Regions from separate parts of the Beduinella massiliensis genome, predicted to be linked through region 1. Evidence: predicted binding sites of a transcription regulator. Region 1 holds the regulator's gene; each other region holds the start of a gene.
The links. Region 1 encodes Rex, which represses fermentation and respiration genes when NADH is low (regulators of the CRP and FNR family bind a similar motif). Its sites were predicted from a motif close to ATTGTTAANNNNTTAACAAT; they were not measured.

Region 1 (3,276 bases):
GTACAGGTTGATCGTCGTGCCGTTTTCCAGCATCTTGCCGTACACCTCGACCGTGACCTTCTGATCCTCGTACCACGCAAGAATAAAGACTGGGAAATCCGTATTGTTGCGGAAGACGAAGTCCAGTCTCGGCCAGTCCACCGCCGCGTCCTCGCCCTTAGGCACATACGTGCTCGGCCAAGAATGCTGCGAACGATCCACGATTTCCAGGTTTGCGCGGACAACCGCATTAAAGAGCGTCGAGGAAGTCTGGCACACGCCGCCTCCCGTGTCGTCGATCAGCTGTCCACCGGAAATCGCGCCCGCCTCTTTGTAGCCCTTGGCCTTGGTGCGCTGGCCGGTGCACTCGTTAAAGGAGAGCGTCTCGCCGGGCATGACCACCCGGCCGTTGAGCGCGTCGGACGAAAGCGCGATGTTCGTGTTGCGGTTGTTGTCCTTCGTCGTCTCCGTCGTAAAGGAGGAAACGCGTCCGAACATCGGGGTCAGCATCGCCTGGGTGACCGCTGGCTGAACAGGCGCTCCCGTAACCTCGACCACCGCGTCGTAACGTCCGGCATCCAGCGCCTCCACCACGTCGCGATACAGCCTATCCGCGTCTGCGGCATAACCTACCTGCTCCGGCGTAAAGACGAACGTCTTCGTCACTGGGTCAAAGGCGTACAGCGTCGCGTCCGTCGCAGGCTGATCGATGCGGGCGACGACTACGTCCGTCAGCTCGCGTACCTTTCCCTTGTCGTATCCGAGTCCCGTTTCAAAGGACGCTCCGCCGGTTTTCAGCATCTGAACGTCGCTGTAGCGCTGTTTCAGGCTTCCGCGCCTTCCCAGCGCATAGGCTCTGGCGAGCACTTCCTGCGTATCGAAGCGGATAGGAACCTCTTCGGACGTGATCCGCCATTTTTTGTCGCCATACGTGATCCCGATGGCGAACGCCTCGCTCTGCTGATTGGTATGCGATTCCAGGGTAGCCTGGGCCTCTCCCATCGTCATGCCGCCGATATCCGTGCCGTTTACGCGAATGCCCGGATAGAACGTATCGACGGCCACCTGCCGGGATACCTCCTGAAACTGCTGATAAACCTGATACTCCTGCGCGACCCACCAGGATATCAGGGAAAGGAGCCCTACGCACACGAAGACGACCGGAATCGTCCAATAGGGAAAGACCTTCTTTTCTTCTCTTTCGTACGCGTTCCGCGGAGGCGGCATGCGCCGCACCTGCGTGTTTCTTTGGCTCGTTTCGCTGCCCGGACGCTGAAAGCGGCTGACGTCGCCGCCCGGCCTTCCCGGCGTTTTCTGGCTCGGCATGTCGCGGGGTCTCCTTCTCGATGCGTTTATTGATCGCCCTTTTCAGCCAAGAGCTCCTGCTCGTGCATCCTGTAGGAAAGGATATGCAGGGTATCGCTCAGGTGAACATTGACGACGGGGAAATTTTCCGGGGTACTCAAATCGACCGGCGCAAAATTCCAGATAGCGCGCACGCCCCCCTGGATCAGTCGGTCGCACATCTGCTGCGCCGCCGCATGGGGCACGGCGAGCACGGCGATGTCGACGCCGTGCGAAGCGAGCCATCCATCCAGCTTTTCAATCGGCTGCACGACGATGCCATGCACGTCGATTCCGACGAGCGCGGGGGATACATCGAACATCGCCTGTACCTTGAAGCCTTCCCGCGCAAAAGAAGAGTAGTTCGCCACCGCACGGCCGATATTGCCCGCGCCAATGATGATGACGTGATACTCGCGCGTAATTCCCAGAATTTCCGCGATGCGCATCTTCAGTTCAGATACATGGTACCCAAACCCCTGCTGGCCAAAACCGCCAAAGCAGTTGATATCCTGCCGAATTTGCGAGGCAGTTAATCCCATTCGTTCGCCAAGCTCCTGAGACGAAATTCGGGTAACGCCTGCTTTTTCCAATTCACGCAGGTGCCTGTAATAGCCCGGCAGGCGGCGGACAACGGCGTCGGAGACGCGGGAACGGTAGGCCATCTGCTTGCACCCCACTCACTTCATTGTCATTCCGGCTGTTATGATGACATCCGTACTGTTTAGTATAACAGCTTCCTTTTTTGTGCGCAAGGGGAAAATCCATCGGAGCCGTCTCCGATTTCACAAAATTTTGTCGGACAAGCACCGCCCCAAATGCAGTAATCCGCCGGAAGCGTTGCTTCCGGCGGATTGTATTCACGAAAACAGGCGTTCCAGCTCTTCATAGCGTTCGTGCGTGATGAGCGCGTCCTGCTGCGTGCCGCAAAGGCGAACCACATAGGTCCATCGTCCATATGGCGTGATGCTGTCGATTTCGTGCAAGTTGATGATGTAGGACTTATGGCAGCGATAGAAAATTTCGGGATCCAGCCGCGCCTCGATGTCCCCCAGCGACTCGCTCGTCACGAATCGGCCGCCACCCTTCATGTAAAGGACGGTCGCACGATTTTCGCGCTGAACGAGCAGGATATCTTCCATCGCGACGAAGTTGACGCCCTCCCGGTGGCGGAGCATGAGCCTTCCCGCCGCCACCCTCGCCCGAGGCGCGGCATTCTGCGTAGGGTTAGGCACCGGATCATCCTGCGCGCGCCTCAGCAACACGTCCTGCGCGCGCTCCAGCGTCTTCATCACGCGTTCGAGTTTAAACGGTTTGACCAGATAGTCGAATGCATACACCTCAAACGCATCGGCCATGTACTGATCGTGCGCGGTTGCAAACACCAGAATAATGGAAGGATCCGTATCCTGAATGACGCGCGCCGCTTCCACACCGCTCATTTCCGGCATCTCCACGTCCAGAAAGACGAGCTGCGGCTTTTCCTGCTCCACTTTTTCGAGCAGTTCCCTGCCGTTCGTCGCCTCTCCGCGCAGTTCAAAGCCTTCTACGCGCTCGATCATCTTACGCATGATGGTCCGCATGCCCGCGTCGTCGTCTGCAATGACCACCGGTATCTTTTCACTCATCGCATCCGCATCCTTCGCCTGTCCTGAGGTTTTGTGAGAATTTCAGAGAGGATAATGCCCCGAAGCAGCTCCTGCGCCTCATCCTGCACGTCCTGCGCATGCTGCATGCGAGGCTGCGGCGCCGCGTAGGAGGGCGTACCAAGCTCGTGGCATGGGTCTTCCCCCTCGCCCGCCTGTTCCATTTCCTCCTGCGTCACGGTTCTCGGCTGCATGCGGCTCATCCGCTCCGCATCCAAGCGATGCTCCACGCGTGCGGAGCGCTCGACCGCCGAGGCCTCCCGCAAAATCGGGGCGCCACCTTCTTTTTTGTGCATCCGCTTATGCG
Region 2 (3,276 bases), 1.7 Mb from region 1:
GAGGGCTCGCGGCGCTGGCCGAGCCTGCGCAGCACCCGCCGCAGGTCCTGCTTCATCTGCTTGGAGGAACGCGTCATCTCCTCCACGTCTTCGATGGTCGTGACGCCGCCCTGCGCCCACTCGCGCGCGAGCGCGTCCGCCTTTTCAAAGGAGAAGCGGATGCCGTACAGGTCGATGCAGTGGCGGATGAGCATCAGCACCACCTCCTGCGGCAGCTCCAGAATCTCCATCCAGTCGTAGATGCGCTGGTAATCCTGCTCGTAGAGGCGGCGCTTTTTGTCAAAGAGGCTTCGCAGCTCCTCGTTGAACTCGCGGTAGCGGTACAGGTCCTGCGAAGGGTCCGTGCTCGCGGTGAGCTGGGCCTGCTTGAGGTTCTTGTAGGCGTAGGCGGGCGGGTTGTCGCCCACGCGGCGCACCGCGCCCTGGCGCTCCCAATACTGAAAGGCGCGGAACACCGCGTCTTCCTCCATCCCCAAATCCTTGGCCATGGCGGCAAGGCTCATGCGCTCGGCGGGATGGTAGCACTGCATCAGGCCGTAGATGTAGACCTTGACGAAATCGCCCGGCGCGCGCAGCATGTATTCCTGAATGTAGAGGTTCTCCAGCGGCGTGCAGTCGAAGAGGGCGTACGGATCCTGAAAGGTGCAAAAGGGCATGCGGCATTCTCTCCTGTATCGTTGATAGCGTTATGATAACACAAACGCGCGCGCAATACCAGCGCGAAAAGAGGCTGACCCGTCCCTGGCTTTAGGTGCGCGCGCCCGCGAAGTATGCTATACTGTGTGGAGCAAAGGAGGAATGCAGGTGGACAATCGTTGGATAGATACATCGCGCATCTCGCTGGAGGGGCTTCTCAACACGCGCGACCTGGGCGGCTGCCCGGCGGCGGGTGGGCTGCGCGTCCGCAGCGGGCGGCTGCTGCGCAGCGGCATGCTCGCGCGCGCCAGGGGGCGGGACATCGAAATCTTAAAGGCCGAGCACGGGCTTAGGACGGTGGTGGACTTTCGCACCCCCACGGAGGCGTCGCAGATGCCCGACCCCGCCATCGAAGGCGTGCGCTACGTCTCCGCGCCCCTGCTGGACGAGGAGAACCTCGGCGTCACCCGCGAGGCGAAGGTCGATTTTACGGACTACGTGGGCCAGATGCTCTTTTACGTGAAGACCGCCGGGACGGACATCGGCGCGTACTTTGAAAAGACCTACCCCGCCATCGCTACGGGCGAGGGGGCCATGCGCCAGCTCCGCCGCTTCTTCGACGTGCTGCTGGAGCAGGAGGAAGGCGCGGTGCTCTACCACTGCACGGCGGGCAAGGACCGCGTGGGCACGGCGACGGCGCTGCTGCTTTCGGCGCTGGGCGTCCCAAGGGAGCTGATCGTCGAGGATTTCCTCTTTACCAACGCCTGCCTGCGGGAGGAGACGGAGGGCATGATGCGCGCGGCGGCCACCCGCACCGAAGATGAGGCGGCGGTGCACGCGCTTGCGATGCTCAACTCTGTGCGAGCGAGCTATCTGGAGGCGGTCTTCGCCGCCATCGAGGCGCGCTTCGGCTCGGTGGAGGCCTACCTTTCGGACTGCATGGGCCTGACGGACGAGCGGCTTGCAAAGCTTAGGTCGATGTACCTCGCGTGAGGAACGGCGCGGAGGGGCACGCACCCATCCGCGCCGTTTGATCCCTGTTATTTGATATTTAAATATCAAATACTTTCTTTTTGTGTCCAAATATATGTTGATTTTGTGTGAGAGATTGATGTATAATAAACGAAGCGGGCGGTGCGCCCGGATTGTATTAAAGGAGGAGAAACACATGTTGGGAAGGAAAGCGCTGTCCGTGCTGCTGGTGCTCGCGATGCTGCTGGGCCTTGGTGCGGCCGCGTCGGCCGAGGGCATGACGCCGGGCACGTACACGCAGACGGTAAACGCGATGCACGGGCCGCTGACGGTGGAGGTGACCGTCAGCGCGGACAGGATTGAATCCGTCGAGGTGACGGATCACGTGGAGACGCCGGGCGTCGGCGACCAGGCGGTGAAGGACATTCCGGAGCGCGTCGTGGGCGCGCAGTCCCTCGCGGTGGACGCGGTCACGGGCGTCACGATTTCCAGCCGCGCGATTCTCTCCGCGGTGGAAAAGTGCCTGGCGGAGGCGGGCGCGGACGTGGACGCGCTGAAGGCCGCGCCTGAGAAGACCCCGGCGGGCGACGTCGAGGCCACGGCGGACGTCGTCATCGTGGGCGGAGGCGGCGCGGGCCTGGCGGCGGCGGTCGCGGCGACGGACGCGGGCGCGTCGGTCATCCTGATCGAGAAGTCCGGCTTCCTGGGCGGCAACTCGATCGTCGCGGGCGGCATCTACAACGCGCCCGACCCGACCAAGCAGGACTATGCCACCAACGTCTCCGGCGACTTGGGCTCGCTGGTGGAAGCGGCCATCGCGGAGGAACCCGTGAGCGACGCGCACAAGGCGCTGATGGACGCGGTGCGCGCGGAGTACGAGGCCTTCCGGCAGACCGATAAGACCATTTACGACAGCCCGAACTGGTTCGCGCTGCAGACCTGGAACGGCGGCGACAAGGTCGCCGAGCTGAGCATGGTGCAGGAGCTGGCGGACAATTCGCTCTCCAGCCTCAAGTGGCTGGAAGGCATGGGCATGGAGTTCACCGACACGATCACCCACGGCGCGGGCTCGCTGTACCCGCGCACGCACGCGGCCGTGAAGCCCAACGGCGTGGGCTACATCGACGCCTTTACGCAGACGCTTTCCAGCCGCGAGGGCTACACGCAGATGATGGAGACGACCGGCAAGAGCCTCATCGTGGAGGACGGCAAGGTCGTCGGCGTCGTCGCGGAGGGCAAGGACGGCAACGCCGTCACCCTGCACGCGACGAAGGGCGTCATCCTCGCGACCGGCGGCTTCGCGGGCAACGTGGAGCTGCGCCAGAAGTACTGCGAGGGCGAGAAGTGGCCCGACCTGAGCGCGAAGGTGCCGACCAGCAACATGCCGGCGGTCACCGGCGACGGCATCTTCATGGCCGAGGCGGCGGGCGCGCAGCTCGTCAACATGGAGCAGATTCAGCTTCTGCCCTACTGCAACCCGCAGACGGGCGCGACCTACGACATCATGAGCGGCAGCACGCTGGGTATCTTCGTCAACAAGGAAGGCACGCGCTTCGTGCGCGAGGACGGCCGCCGCGACGAGATGGCCAAGGCCATCATCGACCAGACGGACGGGATGATGTACATCGTCTTCAGCGGCGACAGCGCGAGCCTTGAGAGCAAGGCGCT
Region 3 (3,276 bases), 250 kb from region 1:
GGGACTTCATTCCCTCAGAAGTCCGTCCTTATTCAAAGTGAACGACCTTGGAAAAGTCCTCCGCCTTCAGCGACGCGCCGCCGATCAGGCCGCCGTCGATTTCGGGCTTCTGCATCAGGCCGTGCGCGTTCTTCGGGTTCATGCTGCCGCCGTACTGGATGCGCACCTTGTCCGCCGCGTCGCCGTAGACGCTGCGGATCGCCGCGCGGATAACGCCGATGGTTTCGTTCGCCTGTTCGTCCGTCGCGGTCAGGCCCGTGCCGATGGCCCATACCGGCTCGTAAGCGATGACGACGTTTTCCACCTCGGCAGCCGTCAGGCCCGTCAGCGCCGTCAGCGTCTGATAGGTTACCAGCGTGTCCGTGTAGCCCGCCTCGCGCTGTTCCTTCTTTTCGCCCACGCAGACGATCGGGATCAGCCCCGCCGCCACCGCGGCGCGCGTGCGCAGGTTCACCGTCTCGTCCGTCTCGCCGAAGTACTGGCGGCGCTCTGAATGGCCGATAATGACGTATTCGCATCCGGACTCCTTGAGCATCGCGGCGGAAAGCTCGCCCGTGTACGCGCCGGACTCCTTCCAGTGCATGTTCTCCGCGCCGAGCTTGACGTTGGTGCCCTTGATGACCTCGTACACCGCCGCAAAGTTGACGGCCGGGGTGCAGACGACCACGTCGCAGTTGGCGTCCGCGACCAGCGGAACGAGCTCCTGCACGAGCTGCTTCGCCTCAGAGGGCGTCTTGTTCATCTTCCAGTTTCCAGCAATAATCGGCTTGCGCATATTTATTTCTCCTTTACGTTATCTTGTCCTGCCTGCGTGCATGTCAAACCCCCGAACGGCCTGTTCATGCCGTCCGGGGATTGAAGGGGTATTTTACTTGTCGTCCAGCGCCGCGACGCCCGGAAGCGTCTTGCCCTCCAGGTATTCGAGGCTCGCGCCGCCGCCGGTGGAAACATGGGTCACCTTCTTGGCGAAGCCCATCTGCTCCACAGCCGCCGCGCTGTCGCCGCCGCCGATGATCGTCACGCCGTCGCACTCGGCCATGGCCTTGGCGATCGCGCGGGTGCCGGTGGCGAAGTTTTCAAACTCGAACACACCCATCGGGCCGTTCCAGACGACGGTCTTCGCGTTGGCGATCTCGTTGGCGAAGATCACCTGGGTCTTCGGGCCGATGTCCATGCCCTCAAAGCCGTCCGGAATCTCCTTGGAGTGCACGGTGATGCGCATCGTGTCGTTGGAGAAGTCGTTGCCCGCTTCGTTGTCGACCGGCAGCAGCAGCTTCACGCCCTTCTGCTTCGCCTTTTCCATCAGCTCCTTGGCCAGCTCCACCTTGTCCTCCTCCAGCAGGGACTTGCCGATCTTGCCGCCCAGCGCTTTTTGGAAGGTGTAGCTCATGCCGCCGCCGATGATCAGGGTATCGACCTTGTCCAGCAGGTTGTTGATGACGCCGATCTTGTCGGAAACCTTCGCGCCGCCCAGGATCGCGACGAACGGACGGTCCGGATTCTCCAGCGCCTTGCCCATGATGGCCAGCTCCTTGCCGATCAGGAAGCCCGCGACCGCCGGGTGCAGCAGATGCGCCACGCCCTCGGTGGAGGCATGCGCGCGGTGCGCGGTGCCGAAAGCGTCGTTCACGTATACCTCGGCCAGGGACGCGAGCTGCTTTGCAAACTCCGGATCGTTCTTCTCCTCTTCCTTGTGGAAGCGAACGTTTTCGAGCATCATCACGTCGCCGTCCTTGAGCTCGGAAGCGAGCTTTTGGGCATCCTCGCCGACGACGTCCTTCGCCAGCTTGACTTCCTTGCCCAGCAGCTGCGTAAGGCGCGCCGCGACAGGCGCGAGGGAGTACTTCATGTTGAACTCACCCTTCGGACGGCCCAGGTGAGAGCAGAGGATGACCTTCGCGCCGTGGTCGATCAGGTACTGAATCGTCGGCAGCGCGCCCTTGATGCGGTTTTCATCGGTGATGTTTTTGTTGGCGTCCAGCGGGACGTTGAAGTCACAGCGGACGAGCACTTTCTTGCCGGAAACCTGGATGTCTTCGATCGTCTTCTTGGCCATGATTACACTCCTCCATTTTTCATGCCGCAGCACGATGGTACATTATGGTTGCAGACGCTAAGGCATCTGTGTCCATTCTTCTTCCATTTTATCACGCGCCGGGGGGTCTTGTCGAGCCCTTTCCGGCGGCGAACCAGTTAAAAAAATATCAATTAGAATGGGTCAGCCTGGCCACTGTCAATCCGCCAGCAGGGCAAGCATGCGTTTGGCCGCGCCCTCGTCCGTCACCAGCAGTTCGTGCGGGTGTCCGCGCATGACGGCGATAATCGCCTCCGCCTTGCTGGAGCCCGCCGCCACGGCGATCATCGCGCGGATATGCGACAGCGACTCCAGACTCACGCCGATGTTCGCCGCCGCGTAGACCACCTCGCCCTGGGCGTTGAAGAAGTAGCCGTACGCCTCGGCGACCCCGCCGCGCCTGAACATCTCCGCCGCCTCCGCCTCGCTGAGGCGGCGATGGTGCGCCAGGTCGTCCGCACGCCCGACGCCGTGGAGCAGCACGTCGGCCCTCTCGATGATTTCCAGCACCTCCCGCACCTCCGGCAGTTCCATCACGGCCTGCAGCGCCCGTCCGTCCACGCGGTCCGGGATGTGCAGCAGCCGGTTGTGGCCGCCCAGATGCTGAGCGATCAGCGCGGCCAGGGTGCCCGCCTGTGTCTCCACGGCTCGTCCATTTCCGCCGCGCGCGGGCACGACGAGCACGTCCAGCGGCGCGCAGACCGGCAGGTTCCGCGCGACCTGGGCGATGGTCGTGCCGCCCGTGACCGCGAGAACGGCCCCGTCCCGCAGCAGCCCGCGCAGCCTCTGCCCGGCCGCGATGCCCACCTCCGTGGTAACGTATTCGTCCTCGTCCGCGTCGCCCGGCACGACCACCACGCGCGACACGCCGAGCCGCCTGGAAAGCGATGCCTCCAGCATCGACAGCGCACGGATTCCGTGGCTGATCTCGCGCGCTGCGGGCAACACGCCCTGTGCCGAAGGCGTCAGCGTCATGCCGGCTGCGTCCAACTCGACGAAACCCGCCTCCCTCAGCGCCGCCGCCTGGGCCCGCACCTCGCGTTCCGGCAGGTTCAGGCGCGAGGCAAGCGCACGCCTGCCGATCGGCTGCAGCGCGCCAATCCGCTCCAGCACCAGCGCCCGCACGCCCATCTGCTGCCACAGGTCCGGCGCGAGCCGCGCGACCGTATCCATCATCTCTACATCCATCTGTAACTGCGCAC

Region 2: a site for Rex is predicted at 1,680-1,699, ahead of C1725_RS04920 (flavocytochrome c). Genes of this name have one in related genera too.
Region 3: a site for Rex is predicted at 2,190-2,209, ahead of C1725_RS13870 (phosphoglycerate kinase). Genes of this name have one in related genera too.

Annotation. Positions count from the first base shown of each region.
Region 1 is NZ_LT963430.1:2,610,079-2,613,354, forward strand. It holds gene C1725_RS12730 (VanW family protein) at 1-1,305, opposite strand, end outside; gene C1725_RS12735 (redox-sensing transcriptional repressor Rex) at 1,332-1,988, opposite strand; gene C1725_RS12740 (response regulator) at 2,184-2,951, opposite strand; gene C1725_RS12745 (hypothetical protein) at 2,948-3,276, opposite strand, start outside.
Region 2 is NZ_LT963430.1:951,410-954,685, forward strand. It holds gene C1725_RS04910 (DnaD domain protein) at 1-656, opposite strand, end outside; gene C1725_RS04915 (tyrosine-protein phosphatase) at 805-1,629, shown strand; gene C1725_RS04920 (flavocytochrome c) at 1,805-3,276, shown strand, end outside.
Region 3 is NZ_LT963430.1:2,855,235-2,858,510, forward strand. It holds gene tpiA (triose-phosphate isomerase) at 29-775, opposite strand; gene C1725_RS13870 (phosphoglycerate kinase) at 869-2,056, opposite strand; gene C1725_RS13875 (sugar-binding domain-containing protein) at 2,234-3,262, opposite strand.